3 regions of the Peribacillus muralis genome follow, and region 1 is predicted to be linked to each of the others. Evidence: riboswitches for the same ligand, from Rfam matches in the RefSeq annotation. Region 1 holds a riboswitch; each other region holds the start of a gene.
What was found. Region 1 has a riboswitch for preQ1 ahead of queC (7-cyano-7-deazaguanine synthase QueC). Riboswitches for the same ligand answer to the same signal wherever they lie in the genome.

Region 1 (5,633 bases):
ATTAGTTGATAATCAGGCTGAACGGCCATGCATTCACAAACTAGTGCTTCCGTGCCCAAATCAGCCACTTCCTTGACGACACGCCGCTGTTCACCAATGTTCGGTCCCTCCGGACGGCGCTTAATCGGTTTTTCTTTGTCCGTAAACCAATAAATCATCCTAGCAGAGGTTCCGGTCGTTTTTCCTACTGTTTTGTATTTAGCTTCCTGGATTACACCTGTAATCAGACGCGTTACAGTTGATTTTCCGCGGATCCCATTCACATTCACTCGTACGGGAATGGAGTCGAGACGCTTCTGATGGCGTATTTGTTCGACTATGCCATAGCCAAGCAAAAAGATCGCACATATAAGTATTGGAGCCATTTTTTACCCTCTCTTTTTTTGCATATTTGAATTACTGAATACACACTACATGATTTTAAACTTAATAGGCAAGGGTCAATTTTTTTATCGCAATATAGTTATTCTCGGTTTTTTCAAATAAATGTATATAGGAGTGTAATAGTATCTAATGGAATTTATTGTTTCATGAGCACAAAGATAGGGATGGAAACAGTGGAATGTCTTGATTTATTTACACTAAAATATGGCAGTTGTAATAGAAACACTATATTGAGAGAACAAATGTCAAATAATGAGTATTTGAACCCGATTCTTAATGACTATATTTATATAATTAATGTACTTTGAAAGTGACCTTTATTACAGGTGGATAATTGTTTTTACCCATGTATTTGCTGCTTGTGTAATATTAATTATTCGATTGTCATTCAATGTAAGAAAGTGCATCCATCGACTCAATTATTTAGACTCTTTTGAATATGGGTAAAGATGAGTAAAAGAACACAGCTCTTTTTTTATGATTATTCGCGCTTTTACACAAAAAATAGCGATTGTCATACCTCGTGCATGATTGCCTAAAACATGAAATGCGCTAAAGTTAATCCAATTTTTTTAAAAAATGCCTAGTTTCTTCTATTAATATAGTGTTAATAGAAGAAACAAAAAAAGCCCAGAAATGATTCCTGGGCTTTCGTTTATATATTGTATTTAACTGGAGCTGTCAGAGTACGTCATTCACAAATGATTTTTTAGGAAAGGGGGTCAACTGGATTTCTTTCGATCGGAAATCTCGTGATCGGCGCCTTTTTTACCACCTTCAATAACATAAAGCATAGGAGCTAATCTCCTTTTTACTCCGGTTTCAGGATTGAGTTTCATATAGCTTTCGTATTCTTTGCGAAAGAATTCGTCGGTTTCCCGTTCCAGCGCTTTCCTTTTGTTAAACTCTGCTATGAATTTAAATAGATGCTTCATATGAATTCCTCCTTGTGGGGTTAAAAGGTCTTGGTTTAATAGTAACACAAAACTGGTGAGAATTAACCTTATTTTACAATTTTGGAGAAAAAGATAGATTTATATGGTAATAAAGTCTTGGAGGTGGTCGTTGTGTAAGAAATCGTGATATTGAATTGCTCAATACATATACCTAGGTTTTGTAATGGGTAGAATATTCCTTGAGGTATATTCATTATACACTAAATATTCTGATAATGCTTACCTTCTATTTATTCCCCGGATCGGAAGAGATGAAACAATTCGATTGTCGAGGAAAAAATGAAAATTCCTGCCTGGAAATGGCAGGAATTTGCTAAAGTCATAATTGGAACTTCTTTACCTGTTCAGTCAGTTGCACAGCGGATGATGCGAGCTCGCCGGCATGATTAGTGATTTCATCCATGGCCGAGCTGGATTGCTGAGCCGATGCGGAGACCTGCTCGATTCCTGCTGCGGATTCTTCGGAGACGGCTGCGATGTCTTCAATGGCCGTATTGATGTTTCTACTATTAGTAGAGATGTAGGTCAGTTCGTCTGTAATATGTTGGATTTTCGTACCCATATCCTCGACTGAGCGATTGATCGTTTCAAAGGTTTGACCGGTAAGGGTGATTTGTTTCGTGCCCTCATCGACCTGGCGATACCCGTCTTCTAAGGATCGGACGACGTTTTTTGAACCAGTTTGTATCGTGCCTGCAATTTCGGTAATATCCCCTACGGAATGTGTGACCTCTTCAGCGAGTTTTCGGACTTCATCCGCGACGACGGCAAATCCCTTGCCATGTTCGCCGGCACGGGCAGCTTCTATGGCGGCATTCAATGCCAATAAGTTGGTTTGGTTGGAAATGTCCTTGATGACCTGAACGAGCTGCGAGATTTGCTGTGATTGGGAATCCAGCCCTTTCACCTGCTCGACGGCATTTTTGACGATGGTATCGATCGTATTCATTTGCTGCACGGAGCTGCGCATCAGAATGCTTCCTTCCTTCGTAAGGGAAAGGATTTCGTTTGAACTCATGAATACCGCGCCGCCAGCATGATGGGCCTGTTCGATTTTGCTGGTGAAATCCTCCATCATGCGAACCATTTCCGTTGCCCGGTTGGCTTGCGAGTCCGAGCCCTCCGAAAGTTCATGCATCGTGGTCGCTATCTGCCTGCTGCCCTGTTGCCCTTCATGAGCTGATTGGGTCAGGTCTTGGCTTTGGGTGGATACGGATTCGGATACATCCAGCATTTTTTCGATCGTTTCACGCAGGTTATTCTGCATTTGATTGGCAGATTCCGTTAATTCGCCGATTTCATCATTTGATTTGCGTTCCAGCGGCTCGTGGTTTAACTCTCCAGCTGCCACCAATTTCATCCTATCCCTGATTTTAAGAAGGGGGACGGTAATGAGGTGGGCCGTGACGACCGCGAGCAGCACGCCAATGATGACGACGGCAATGGATATGATGATACTTGTCGTCTTGACTGACTTCGCACTGGCCATGACGGTTTCGCCTGAAGCTTCGATCAATTCCTCTTGTTCCGAAGCAAGACCCTTAAAGCCTTCCATTACCTCATTGCTTATCGGCGCCACTTCGTTTTTAAGGATTTCTTTTGCACGTTCTTCATTTCCTTTTTCATATTGTGGGAACACCCGATCGACAATCATCGTTTTCCAATCCACGCTTTTCTCGATCAGATCCTTCGCTTTTTCCGAGTCGTTTAAGGTCAAGAGATTGTCCTGGATGTTTTGGCTATCTTCGGTATATTGTAAGAACTTGTCTTTATAGCTTTCGTCGCCGTATAAAATATAAGCTCTTGCGAACGCCGTCCTTTGCGAGAGATTATTCAGCAGCTTTTCGTTCTCGATCAGAAGGGGCAGCTCCCTTTCAATGATATCCTGCGAATGTACAAGTGACTTGTTGCTGCTATAAATATTGAATGCTCCTAAGATGATACATAATGATATGATGAGTGAAAATGACACCAATATCTTTCCTCTAATGCTTCTCAAATGAATGGACCCCTTTATCAATAAGTTTGTTCACTTATTTATCGGAAAATAATGAAATATGTTAATTGGATCGTATGAAATGGTCCAGTTGCTCCATTTATAAACATCTTGATTTCTTCCCGTTTTCAAGTTACGATTAATTAGGAAAAATAGCATATTCCGCATTATGGCGGAAGAGGTTCTAGCTACCCTCTCAAAAAAACTAAGGAGAAACAGTACTCTATTCTTAGGGTGCTGTTTTTTTCCGTAAAAAGGAGTTTTATAGAAATGAACAAGAAAGAAAAGGCAGTGGTTGTATTTAGCGGAGGGCAGGACAGTACGACATGTCTGTTTTGGGCAATGGAAAGATTCGAGGAAGTGGAGGCGGTGACGTTCGATTATAATCAGCGGCACAGCTTGGAAATCGAATGCGCCCAACAGATCGCCAAGGAGCTGGGCATCAACCATCATATCCTTGACATGTCGCTGCTGAACCAGCTGGCGCCCAATGCGCTGACGAGAAGTGACATTGCAGTGGAGGACGGTGAAGACGGCGAATTGCCATCAACGTTCGTCCCTGGGAGGAACTTGCTGTTCCTTTCATTTGCCGGGGTGCTTGCCAGCCAGATTGGGGCTAAACATATTGTCACAGGTGTCTGTGAAACGGATTTCAGCGGTTATCCGGACTGTCGAGATGTATTCGTTAAATCGATGAACGTAACCTTGAACTTGTCGATGGACCAGTCATTCGTAATTGATACGCCGCTTATGTGGCTGAATAAAGAAGAAACGTGGGAGCTTGCAGATCAGCTTGGCGCGTTTGAATTCGTCCGTGACAAGACGCTTACTTGCTATAATGGCGTCATATCTGACGGCTGTGGAGAATGTCCTGCCTGTAAGCTGCGCCAAAAAGGACTGGACGACTATGTAAGCAGACGGGGGGACCTCTCATGATGTATGGCTTTACAATCGTCGATAAGCTTCAAAAAATAGATGAAGATATACAGCGCAGCCAGCTGAACTATACAAAGAAACGGGTATTGGTCAGCAAGGAATTCACTTTTGACGCAGCACACCATCTGCACGACTATGAGGGGAAATGCAAGAATCTTCATGGTCACACATATAAGGTCATCTTTGGAGTGAGCGGATACACGGATTCACGAGGTTTGATGATGGATTTCGGTGATATGAAGGAAATATGGAAAAATGAGATTGAAATCCACCTCGATCACCGTTATTTGAACGAAACGCTGCCGCCCATGAATACAACAGCTGAAAATATGGTTGTCTGGATATATGAAAAAATGGCCGAAGCCCTTTCGTTAAAGGATTATCAGGGGGCAAGAGTCGAATTTGTCCGCCTCTATGAAACACCGACCAGTTATGCTGAGGCCAGACGGGAGTGGATGGAAAGTGAGTAAGCTTCCGGTAATGGAAATCTTCGGCCCGACCATCCAAGGTGAGGGAATGGTCATTGGTCAAAAGACGATGTTCGTCCGGACTGCTGGCTGCGATTATTCCTGTTCTTGGTGTGATTCAGCCTTTACCTGGGATGGATCAGGGAAGGAAGATACCGTCCAAATGACCGCAGAAGAAATTTGGGATGAGCTGAAGCGAATTGGTGGTTCGGCTTTTTCCTTCGTGACCATATCTGGAGGGAATCCTGCACTTTTGAAAAATCTAAACGGTTTGATCGCCTTGCTGCACGAGCATGAAATGAAAATCGGTGTCGAAACACAAGGCAGCCGTTGGCAGGATTGGTTTCTCGATATTGATGAATTGACTTTATCACCTAAGCCCCCGAGCTCCGGAATGAACACGGATTTTACGGTGCTCGATCGAATCATGGAGAACCTTGCCGACGGAAACCCTAACAATCATGTTTCATTGAAAATCGTCGTCTTTAATGAAGAAGATTACCAGTATGCCAAACGTATACATGGAAGGTACCCTGGCATTCCTTTTTATCTGCAGGTCGGCAATGACGACAGCAGGACGGCTGATGATCAGCAATTGATAGGCCGATTATTGAAAAAATATGAAGAGCTGATCGATAAAGTGATAGCCGATGATGAATTGAATGACGTGAAGGTTCTGCCGCAGCTGCATACCTATATATGGGGCAACAAGCGGGGCGTGTAAAGAAGAGGAGGCAGTGTGAAGCATATTCACACTGCCTTTTCTCTTAAACTCTTTGTATATGTGTAGCTTTGAATGAAGTGGCGTATTTAAGCCCATAGCCCAAAAAACGATCCATGCCGATATGCGCCGTCCAAATTAATCCGATCATCAACAGGTTATCCAGCCTTAAA
Region 2 (5,633 bases), 1.7 Mb from region 1:
GTAATTCGCTTACGATAAGATTGATCCGGTCCAATTCACTTAGCATAATGGAATAGTATTGTTCATGGGGATGGTCATTCTTTTTAAGTAATTGTACGAAACCTTTTAATGAAGTCAGCGGGTTGCGTACTTCATGGGCAACGCTTGCGGCCAGCTCACCGACTATGGACAATTTCTCGCTTCTTCTTAAACGGGCTTCGGTTTCCCGGATTTGCGTGACTTCTTTGGCATAAGTGATGATTCCGACCAATTCGACACCAATCATCATCGGGACGAACGAACATGAAAGCAGGATCGACTTCCCGTATTTCGTTATAAATTGTATATCTTTTCCTTTTTTTATTCCTTTACGGTTTTCCACGACATATTCACAGGATGTACGAATCAGGTCTGCATCTTCTGGTGAAAAGTCCAGCTTAATGAAGGGGGAGCCGTGAATTTCTGCTTGTTGAAAGCCTGTAACCGTTTCGAACCTTGGATTTACGGTTGTGATCAATCCGTTTAAATCAAGCATGAGCATCGGGTATGGGTTGTGTTCGAATAATGATTTATAGCGTTGTTCACTATCGAATAATTGTTTCTCAGCAGCAACCCTCTCAGTAATGTCCCTGCCAATGACGACGAGCCCTTTTCGGGAACCATCCTCAAAGAACAATGGAACTTTGATCGTATCAAAGGTCTTGTGGTGGCCATCTGGAAGGGGGATGATTTCCTCGCATCTTGAGATTTCCCCTTTTACCCACGTTTCCTCATCGGAAATTTCACAGTAGATCAGCGATTCTTTGTAAAATTCAGTGTATTCCGCAAGCTCACTGTCTTTTTTGCCCTTATAGTTCACATGTTCCAATTGAAATAATTTTAGACCAAAGGAATTGGATTCCAGCCAACGACCATCGCCATCCTTGAAGTTAACGAAATCGACCATCGAGTTAATAAGTGTACGCCGGCGTTGCTCCGCTTCCTTTAATTGCTTGAATTCTTCCCTTTTAGCCAAGTAAAGGTATAAGACCAGGCCTATCGATAAAAGAAAGAAAATGCCTTCCACTCTCTGTAGCTGAATGAAGACTTCTTTGTTTTGAATATTTGTCGTTAAGAAATAGTCGAACACGACTAGTATAAGAACCCCGGAAAGGATATATATACTTAAAATGGAGCGCTTGGACATGGAGATTCTCCCTGATTTTAAGACATTGCAATGGTAAAATTACATACACATTTTAACAAACTATCGAAGAAAAATATATGCACAATCATAAATTAAAAAACAGGAGACGAGGTGGTCACCTGTTTTTTCGGAAGATGCGTTGGTTCTTTTTCTTTTTAACCCGTTTGTAGATCACGAAAAATAATAAAAAGAGCAGTGCGAGTGCAGCTAACGTATATTGGTTCATTTCAACTGTAAGCAGGCCATATGGAATTAGCGATAGAAAGAAAAAGTAAATCAGGTTTCCGAGTGTCGTCGCCACTAAAAAATCCTTGAATGTAACCGAACTGACTCCTGCCGCCAAGTTGATCAGGCTTGTTGGGATAAGCGGGAAAACCCTTCCTGTAAAGACGTACATAAACCCGTGCTCCACAACACTTTCTTGCCACTTTTTATCCAGCTTCTTTAAAAGGAGGTCTTGAAACCAGTTTCTTGCTGCATAGAAGATCAAGCCTGATGCTACTACACTCGAGAACCAACTCCAAAGGTAACCATATAAGAAGCCGAATATCGTGACATTGATCGTCAGGAGCAAAATTAAGGGTATGATTGTAAAAGAATTCTGAACAAACATCAATACGAATGTGACCAAAAAGGTGAGTGAAAGGTTTTCCTTCAATATGCCAATAACTGACTCCAGGTCACTTTTCCATACTAAAGTGAATAGTTCTGCATTTGTTAAAATAAATATTGCGATACCCAACAAAATGATCAAAGTCAGGAATTTTTTCAAAGAGTCACCACCATTCTTACTTATAGTTTACCAGCTCAAGGTTAATTGGTGAAAAAAGAGCTGTCGCATAATGCAGACAGCTCTTTTACAGTATAGTAGGTTCAGGAAGCGATGATTCCTTTAAAGCCACTTTTCAAACTGAATTCTTTTGTCCATTGCATAAATGACGGGTGCACCAATCAAAAGGACAACGAATTCACCAACGGCTGTGGTGCCCCAGCCTAACCAGAATGGTAAACCAAAGGCAAGGTTCAGTTCGATTGCAATCAAGAACATTGTGAACGTGAAAAAGATAATCGTCGCGATCATCCGTCCTTGGACGCCTTTAATGAACCGCGAAACAAAAATGATCAGAAGCAAGGCGAGTATGGATTGCCCGACCCCGAAAACCAAGTCAAATGGAACCATAGGTGAAAAAAGCAGATTCGAAATGAATACACCGCCTACGATGCCATAGATATATTTTTTATTGAATACAATCAGATGGTTCAGTATTTCCGGAACCCGAAATTGGTACGCGCCAAAAGATATTGGTTGAAACACGAATGAGACCGCCACATATAAGGCAGCCAATATCCCGCTTATCACGAGGGTACGATTATTCATTTTTTTCTCTCCTAGTTTTTTATCGTGGGATGGTTACGAACCACGTATAGGTTTTTGCCCGAAACTTAATAGTAGTCGATATATGCCTATTTCGTCAATGTGTAAAGAATGGTTATTGCATGACAAAGCCTCATGTAAGCCAAACGGATTTTTGATTTCTTGCATGGAAGGATGATATTATTTTTATAGAGAAGCAGAAGGAGTGAGAGTGACGTGTCAATTGAAAGTGTCAAACATCATTTTGAAAAATGGAATCTGGAAGGCGAAGTGATGGAGTTCGAAACGTCAAGTGCTACGGTTTATGAGGCAGCGGATACCATTGGCGTCATCCCAGCACGGATCGCTAAGACTCTATCCTTCAGGGGAGAAGGGGACAAGGCGATTTTAGTTGTAGCAGCCGGGGATGCAAAAGTCGATAATAAGAAGTTTCGCCAGACATTCGGCTTCAAGGCAAGGATGCTGGCTCCAGATGAAGTGCTCCAACAGACTGGGCATGCTATCGGCGGCGTTTGCCCATTTGGATTGGCGAATGAGCTGGATGTTTTTCTTGATATATCGATGAAGCGCTTTGAATCAGTATTTCCCGCTTGCGGCAGTACGAATTCTGCGATAAAGCTTACACTTGCACAATTATTTGAATATTCAGGTGCTAAGGAGTGGGTTGATGTGTGTAAGGATTGGGAATAAGCGGGGAGCAGGGATGAAAAGGATATTTTTAAGAAACGGAATTACGCTAGGGTGGACTTAAAGATGATCGTGAAGAAAATTCATAATTGGAGTGTGAAGGATGTTAAGCGGAAGTCATCGAAAAAACAATAGTAGCTACCTTAGTCTTAAAACTCTTTATGAAGAAAACATCACGGTTAAGAGTGTAGCCCAAGAGCTTGAGGCCTGTCATAAAAATGATGAAGCGCTCGTTATACGGAAGGCGCTGGAGAGTAAGAATTTCGATATAATGGCAGTGCAAGATCAAGGGGATATCATCGGATATATCGAAAGGGAAGAGCTTGGTGAAGGGAGGATCTCGAAGTATTTGAGAAGCTTTTCTCCACGGGAGCTTGTTTCGGATTCTACCCCTTTGATTCAACTTCTTCATATTTTTAAAAATAAAACAAGAGTGTTCGTTTTGGAGAATAATTCAATTAAAAAGTTGATAACTCATGCAGACCTTCAAAAGCCGCCCATCAGGATGTTGATATTCGGATATATCACCCTTTTGGAAATGAGGCTGAGCGACATCATTTTGCATAGATTCGGTGATGGTAGCTGGCACTCCATGATCAGCGAGGACCGTTTGGATAAGGCAACTGAATTATATCGGCGCAGAATTGATAAAAATGAAGATATCAACATCATAGAGTGTCTTCAAATCAGTGACAAGTTCGATATTATCCATAAAGATCAGGAAATGAGGCACTTTTTCCAAATTCCCTCAAAAAGTAAGGGAAGGAAGGATGCGAATGCCATCCGGAAATTACGGGATAAAATATCGCATGCTAATGAATTGGGGCTGGACATGTCATGGATGGAGATCATTGAAGTGGTCGAGTGCTGTGGACATCTGCTCGAACTCTCCGAATCATATCAATATGAGAATTAAGAAACCGGCAATCATGCTGGTTCTTTCTCGTGTTTGGAGCTAGATGCCAGAAAAAGCTGCCCATATTAGGCAGCTCCCCCAAGATATCAAAACTCTGGCAGTTGGTCGAGATTGTTTTCCTTGATTCCATCAGGCTCACTCCGCAATATGTCACGTCCATATTTATGGAAGACATCAACATTGGCAAGTTGACCTGCCTTAGCCTCGGAAAGGGCAGTCGGGTAGTCGAGTTCGCGGCCGGAATTCGTCTTGATGGCAATGATATTGTCATCTTCATTTTTCCTGACAGCAATGATTTCTTCCTTTCCAGTTGAATCAGGTTGATTTGCTTGCGGTGTACCCTGCTGTTTATAGGATTCATAGGCTTTTTCAAATTGGTCCATCGTTTAGACACCTCCTATGTATAGGGTGAGCCATTTGTTCTGCAATATACAAATCTCATCCAGGCACTTCCTTGCCAGCCGCATTCAGTATTTACATACGTCTACAGGGTTGACTTTCGGCACGTTTCGAATTCCTTGGAAGTTTCTATATTTTGTAAAAAAAGTAACTTTCGGCATGGGTGAACAGGGATAAACCTACCTAGTTAGAAATCTCCTTATATTGTAAAATGGTGGAGTGAAACTATGAAACTGGGAGGCAATCTATGAAAAAACAATTTCTATCATTTACATTAGCTGCTGGAATGGTATTTGGTGCATCAGGGACAACGACTGCATTGGCAGCAACACACCCTGCTCCAGCGCATCATGCAGCGTCCGCAGATAAGCAGGTCGTTAATAGGATCGAAGTCGACAAGATCTACAGAAATATTGCATACCTCTCAAAAACACCTCGAGTGGCCGGGACTGAATCAGAGTACAAGGCCGTCCAGTTCATCAAAAAGCAATTCAAATCATATGGTTATAAAGCCAATATCGAAGAGTTCAATTTTTTATCCTATACTGATCCAAATCGGGTCGAGCTATCCATTGATGGCTTTGATGCGGAAATCAAGCCAAATCATTTAACTTATTCAGTGAATGGAAATCCATCAGGTGAAGTGGTCTATGCCGGCCTAGGAACGAAGGAAGAGCTTGAAGAAGCAAGTGTCACTGGGAAGATTGCCCTTATTCAAAGAGGAAGTTTCACTTTTGCAGAGAAGGTATTGAACGCAGCAGAAAAAGGGGCGGCTGGTGTCATACTGTACAATAATGCAGATGGCGAATTGAACGGGACCCTCGGAGGGGTTAATGATCAATTTATTCCTTCTATCACGATAACGAAAAAGGATGGAGAAGCCCTGCTGGAAAAATTGAATGCAGGAGTCAATTTGACCGCATCATTAAAAATAGAGGGGGCCCATGCTGGAGAGAAAACCTCTTATAACGTGGTGGCCATGAAAAAGGCTACGAAGAACGTGAAAGCAAAAAAAAGCGATATCATTTATATCACAGGTCATCATGATTCAGTTGCAGGAGCACCGGGAGCGAATGATGATGCATCGGGAA
Region 3 (5,633 bases), 1.7 Mb from region 1:
ACCGACAATCATAGGGGAGCTGTGTGGTACGGCAAATCTATCAAAGTAATCCATACTCTTTGTGACTCCTTTCGAAAAGTTATTCTAAATAACTGCTTGTGATTTTAAATCTTAATGTTGATGCTCTGTTTCTGCTTCATCTGCTTTTTTTGAATCTTCGTGATCAGAGTGTTCGGAGTGTTCGGATTCACCATTGCCTGAAGCACCGTGATTATGTTCAGGAGCAGGTCTGAAGTCAAGATGTGTTCCGTTAAATGTGTATTGTCCAACGTGACCTGGTTCCAATAGTTTATCAAATTCACTTTCCGTCAATTTCTTAGCGGTACCGTGAATTTCATCTACCCACTTCGTGAATTCTTCTTCAGGCATTGCCTTGACATTGAAAGTATGCTCAGCGAAACCTGAACCACTGAAGTTTGCGTTTCGTCCCATATACTCACCAGGTGTTTCTGCTGCTAAGTGTAAAGTGTTCACCATGTCACTCATCGCATATTTTTGTCCGCCTAGCTGTGGAATCCAGAAGCTTGAGATCGGTCCGTAAGAATAAAGCTTAAATTCGATTGGTCGGTTTGTTGGTAAGAACAAGTAGTTTACTGTTTCGATATCCTCTTCTGGATAACTGAAATGCCACTTCCAATTTGAAGATGCAGCATAAATGATTAATGGTTCTTGATCTTCATATCCTTTTGGTGTAGCCTCGACTTCATTTGTCGAGCGAACACTGACAACTGAAAGGAATATGACGATAAGGATCGGGATGATTGTCCAGATCGCTTCGAGAACGTGACTTCCTTCCACGTGAGGTGGTACATAGTCATCGCTTGACTTGGAAGCGCGGTATTTAAATAACATAATTGCATAGAGAATGACAACGACTAAGACAATAATCAACATCGTCCAAATTGAAATCATGATCACATTAGCTTGGTTTGCTGCTACAGGACCTTTTGGATCCAACACAGCTAATGGGTTATCGCAACCAGTTAGTACAGTCGCGATGGAAAAAATTATAGTTAATAAAGCCCATTTCATTTTCATATAGATACCCCTTTCTTTCTTTATTGGAAATTCTAAATAACAAGTTATTCAGAGTGAGTGTTACATTGTTCACAAACTGACGTCTCTATATTAGTATCATATATGGAAAAAAACAATCAAAAGTGACATATGTCACAAAAAGTTCATGAAGAGATAGTGAAAGAATGGGATATGAGGTTATTAGTTGGATATATAATAAGAAAAGAAGTATAATAGCTTATTAATTTAATACATTTTAAAGGTGTTTTTAAATGAAATTTATTCTCAAAAGAACCGTTCTTGAATTGGTAAAATTTCAATAAAATTACATTAGAATAATATTCCATATGAGGGAGATGAATAAGACGAGGGGGATAAGCGTTTTATTTGTTTTTTAATATAAAAAGACAACGGATCATCAAGCGTATAAATTGAGGAATTTAGCCTAAAAACATAAAAAAAGCAGGTATCTGAAAACGATGCCTGCTTCTTATTATTCACTCCATTGCTTCTGGACTTGATGAAGGGCCTGCTGTAAAATCTGTTCCTGGTTTGCACTAGGATCCGTGAGGACGTTCGTTTGATAGGATTTCCCTTTATAATCAACTTTCACTGTAACTTTTACCATGATTCATCTTTCCTTTCTTGAATGCTTAGTTTAATGGGATGGGTGTACGGTTCTTGTATACCCGGGGGTGAGGATTTATCAAACATTTCGGCGTAACGACGATGTTGCTTAATATTCATAATTATCTGATATATTGTGAAAATTGTCAATATTTTAATGATAGCATGGACATTAAAAGTGAAATTTTAGTGCAGGAAATGGAAAATCATCCTCGGTAAAATGAAAACGGCCTTGCTGTGTTATGGAAGCAAGGCCGTTTCTTTATATTTTAGTTAAGATAATCCCTATCAAGGCTGCCAAAACCCCTGCAATTTGATAGGACTTTAGTTTTTCCTTGAATAAGTAACAACCGGCAAAAACTACGATTAAACAGTTCAAGCTCACCACTGGAAAAATGATGCTGGCAATTCCGGTATTTAAAGCGAAGAAATAACATACATAAGCAATGATGCTCAACAAGCCTACTAGAGAGCCGATTTTCACTTCGTTTAACTTGAGTTTTTCATTCTTCATGCCCGATGCGGCCATCAAATAAAGTGTTCCGCCGCCATACATCGATACCAGGATATCAAGTGAGTTCAAATGAAGGCGCGTGGTCGTTGTCATTAAGATCCCAAGTACACCGAATGAGAATATTGCAAATGATGTATGCATCATCCAGGGGAAATATTGATGATTGCCCTTCGCGTTAGGGGTATACTGAATGACAAGGGTAGCAAGGAGCATACAGGCGATCCCGGTCCACTGCAACGAAGAAATATGCTCATGAAAAATGATCGCAGCACAAAGGATGGGGAAGATGGCATTGGCCGCAATCAACGGTGATGTCAAGCTTGCCGGTCCCTTTTCAAACGCACTGCCCATCTGGATATTCCCGTTAGCATTAAGGATCCCGATAGCAGCTCCAAGCAAGATGGATAGCCAATTTGTGGTCAAACCATCTACGATCCCGCCATACAATAGTGCCATGATGAAGGCCGTAAAGTAAAAGAAAAATTGGATATGTATCTTGGAGTAACCTTTTCCGCTGCTCCACTTGAAAATGCTGTTATTGATACCGAAACATATACTGGTGATGAGTGCAGCAAAAATCCACATTTGTATACTCTCTTCCTTCAATTAGGATATCTTCCTCTCCATTCTAAGCGGAATATGGATAGGAATCAAACTCATTTTACGAGAGCTGGATTGACAGATTGATTTTTTTTTTCTATATTTACTATGGCTATTTCAATATATTTCCCGATAATGGGAGAGGTTCATAGCATCACCCTCTTAAAAAAACTATGGCTTTGATATTTTTCGCGAATCAACCATATCTTTTTAGAGATATGGTTTTTTGTTATATAGAGGCCCATTTTATGAATCTCCCCCGACAAGCGTGGAAGAGGAGGACTTTTTATGTCTGGAAGAAAAGAAGAAGAATTAAAGGAAATAACATTGCTTGGGAATCAAGGAACAAAATATCCATTCGACTACGCTCCAGAAATTCTCGAGTCGTTCGATAACAAACACCCTAACCGGGATTATTTTGTCAAATTCAATTGCCCGGAGTTCACTAGCTTATGCCCGATAACCGGACAGCCGGACTTTGCAACCATATACATCAGCTATATTCCAAGTGTGAAAATGGTCGAGAGCAAGTCCTTGAAGCTGTATTTATTCTCATTCCGTAACCACGGTGATTTCCATGAGGATTGCATGAACATCATCATGAATGACCTAATTGAATTGATGGACCCAAAATATATTGAAGTATGGGGCAAGTTCACACCCCGGGGCGGCATTTCCATCGATCCATACACAAACTACGGAAGGCCAGGGACGAAGTATGAAGAAATGGCGGATTACCGCTTGATGAATCATGACTTATACCCTGAAACCGTGGATAATCGTTAAAAAGGAAGAAATATCAAAAGGGTTTCGAAGGATTTTACTTTCGAAATCCTTTTGAATAGTATTGATTCCCCTTTAAGCAGCCTGCGCATTCATGCTTTTCATCCATATCGAATAACCGCCAATCCTTCTTTTCACTCCGCATTTTATCTGCTTTTCCCTAAATTGCTACCAACTGTGGCGTGTCATCCTTCACTAAGAATCCTTGCTCATTCACACGAACATGAAAATGAATAAGCGGTGCCGGTACCCCTCTGGATAAGTGAGTGCCTGCAGTGGAAGCAACCGTCTAATCACCGCAACACAGACCTATAGGTAAATGGTATTCTATCTTTTTTCAAGCAAAGCTGAATGAAATCCAAGCTCCGGAAATTTAAAAATTGAGAGCGATGGAACGTTTTTTCCTTTCCCTGTCATCATACAGTTTTATGGTCGTATTGTCCTTTTTGAAAATACATTTGTCCTCCTCTAAAGGAATTTGTTCTTGATTGTTTCGTTGAAAAACGTAATAATAGGGAGAGTTAATGTTGACAGAATTTTTATAATAATAGGGGATGTCGAGATGAAGGTTGCGAAGTTTGGCGGAAGTTCACTGGCGTCAGGTGAACAAATCAAGAAGGTATTCGAAATTGTGACAGCTGATCCGGAGCGGAAGTTTGTCGTCGTTTCGGCTCCCGGAAAACGCAATTCCGATGATATAAAGGTGACGGATTTATTGATTGAAGCTGCAAAACAGCAGCTGCGCGGGGATAACGGCGAACCTTTAATCGAAGATGTGGTCGCCCGCTATGGAAACATTGCTAAGGAACTGGATATATCCGAGGAGGTCATCACTGCGATCCGCGAAAATTTACAGGCATTGCTGCATGCAGATCAATCCGAGCCAAAGCGTTACTTGGATGCTTTAAAGGCCAGTGGCGAGGATAATAATGCGAAGCTGATTGCCGCTTATTTTCAAAGGTGCGGTGTCGAGGCGCAATATATCAATCCGAACAAGGCTGGCTTGATCGTATCGGATGAAGATGGGTTTACCCAGGTGCTACCAGAATCGTATGATCGGCTATATAATCTGCATGATGTGCCTGGAATCGTCGTATTTCCAGGGTTTTTCGGATATACGTTAGATGGCGATGTTTTAACGTTTTCAAGAAGCGGCTCGGACATAACGGGCTCGATTCTTGCAAATGGCGTCAAAGCCGACTTGTATGAAAATTTTACCGATGTGGATGCCGTTTATGCGGTTAATCCAAATGTGGTTCCCAATCCGAAGGGGATCAGGGAATTAACCTATCGCGAAATGCGTGAGCTTTCTTATGCCGGTTTCTCGGTATTCCATGATGAAGCGCTCATTCCAGCCTTCCGGGCAGGAATACCCGTTCATATTCAAAATACGAACAACCCAGCGGCACAAGGGACTCGCATTGTGAGTACCCGCGATAATACGAATGGACCGGTCATTGGAATTGCGAGTGACAAGGGATTTTGCAGTATTTATGTCAGTAAATATTTAATGAACCGAGAAGTCGGCTTTGGCCGAAAGCTGCTGCATATCCTTGAAGATTATGGAGTTGCTTATGAGCATATTCCATCGGGAATTGACGATGTGACACTGATTCTGAGACAGGACCAGATGAAGGGCGATTCCGAGAAAAAAATCATTACGCGAATCATGCAAGAGCTGCATGCCGACGAAGTGATTGTGGAGCATAACTTGGCGTTGATCATGGTGGTGGGCGAAGGTATGCGGCATAATGTCGGAACGACGGCAAGAGCCTCGAAAGCGTTGGCGGATGCCAAGGTCAATATCGAAATGATCAACCAAGGTTCTTCGGAGGTAAGCATGATGTTCGGCGTCAAGGAACACAGTGAAGAGATGGCCATCCAGGCATTGTATCACGAGTTTTTTTGATGATTCATATTTAGGGCCCTCTTTAACAAGAGAGGCCTTTTTACTGCTGCCAAACTTTCTTACCGTAAATGAAATGGCGAAGTCTGGAAGATGAAAATTTAGGTCATTGGCTGCGGGATTTTGGATGTCTTGAAGGAGACTTATAGGTTGACTACCCAGGACTATGGCGGTTAGTAAAAGGGA

Region 2: another riboswitch for preQ1. It lies ahead of ABE28_RS02135 (QueT transporter family protein); the one in region 1 lies ahead of queC (7-cyano-7-deazaguanine synthase QueC).
Region 3: another riboswitch for preQ1. It lies ahead of queF (preQ(1) synthase); the one in region 1 lies ahead of queC (7-cyano-7-deazaguanine synthase QueC).

Annotation. Positions count from the first base shown of each region.
Region 1 is NZ_CP017080.1:3,659,260-3,664,892, reverse strand. It holds gene pgsB (poly-gamma-glutamate synthase PgsB) at 1-365, opposite strand, end outside; gene ABE28_RS17820 (hypothetical protein) at 1,107-1,319, opposite strand; gene ABE28_RS17815 (methyl-accepting chemotaxis protein) at 1,660-3,339, opposite strand; PreQ1 riboswitch class I at 3,509-3,551, shown strand; gene queC (7-cyano-7-deazaguanine synthase QueC) at 3,607-4,272, shown strand; gene queD (6-carboxytetrahydropterin synthase QueD) at 4,272-4,742, shown strand; gene queE (7-carboxy-7-deazaguanine synthase QueE) at 4,735-5,463, shown strand; gene ABE28_RS17795 (DUF4260 domain-containing protein) at 5,507-5,633, opposite strand, start outside.
Region 2 is NZ_CP017080.1:442,530-448,162, forward strand. It holds gene ABE28_RS02125 (PAS domain-containing sensor histidine kinase) at 1-1,165, opposite strand, end outside; gene ABE28_RS02130 (TVP38/TMEM64 family protein) at 1,281-1,937, opposite strand; gene ABE28_RS02135 (QueT transporter family protein) at 2,058-2,543, opposite strand; PreQ1 riboswitch class I at 2,549-2,593, opposite strand; gene ABE28_RS02140 (YbaK/EbsC family protein) at 2,757-3,230, shown strand; gene ABE28_RS02145 (hypothetical protein) at 3,331-4,143, shown strand; gene ABE28_RS02150 (DUF3892 domain-containing protein) at 4,230-4,526, opposite strand; gene ABE28_RS02155 (M28 family peptidase) at 4,790-5,633, shown strand, end outside.
Region 3 is NZ_CP017080.1:485,583-491,215, forward strand. It holds gene qoxB (cytochrome aa3 quinol oxidase subunit I) at 1-54, opposite strand, end outside; gene qoxA (cytochrome aa3 quinol oxidase subunit II) at 112-1,038, opposite strand; gene ABE28_RS24815 (BA3454 family stress response protein) at 1,511-1,645, opposite strand; gene ABE28_RS02335 (DMT family transporter) at 1,907-2,764, opposite strand; PreQ1 riboswitch class I at 2,894-2,939, shown strand; gene queF (preQ(1) synthase) at 3,047-3,544, shown strand; gene ABE28_RS02345 (aspartate kinase) at 4,104-5,450, shown strand.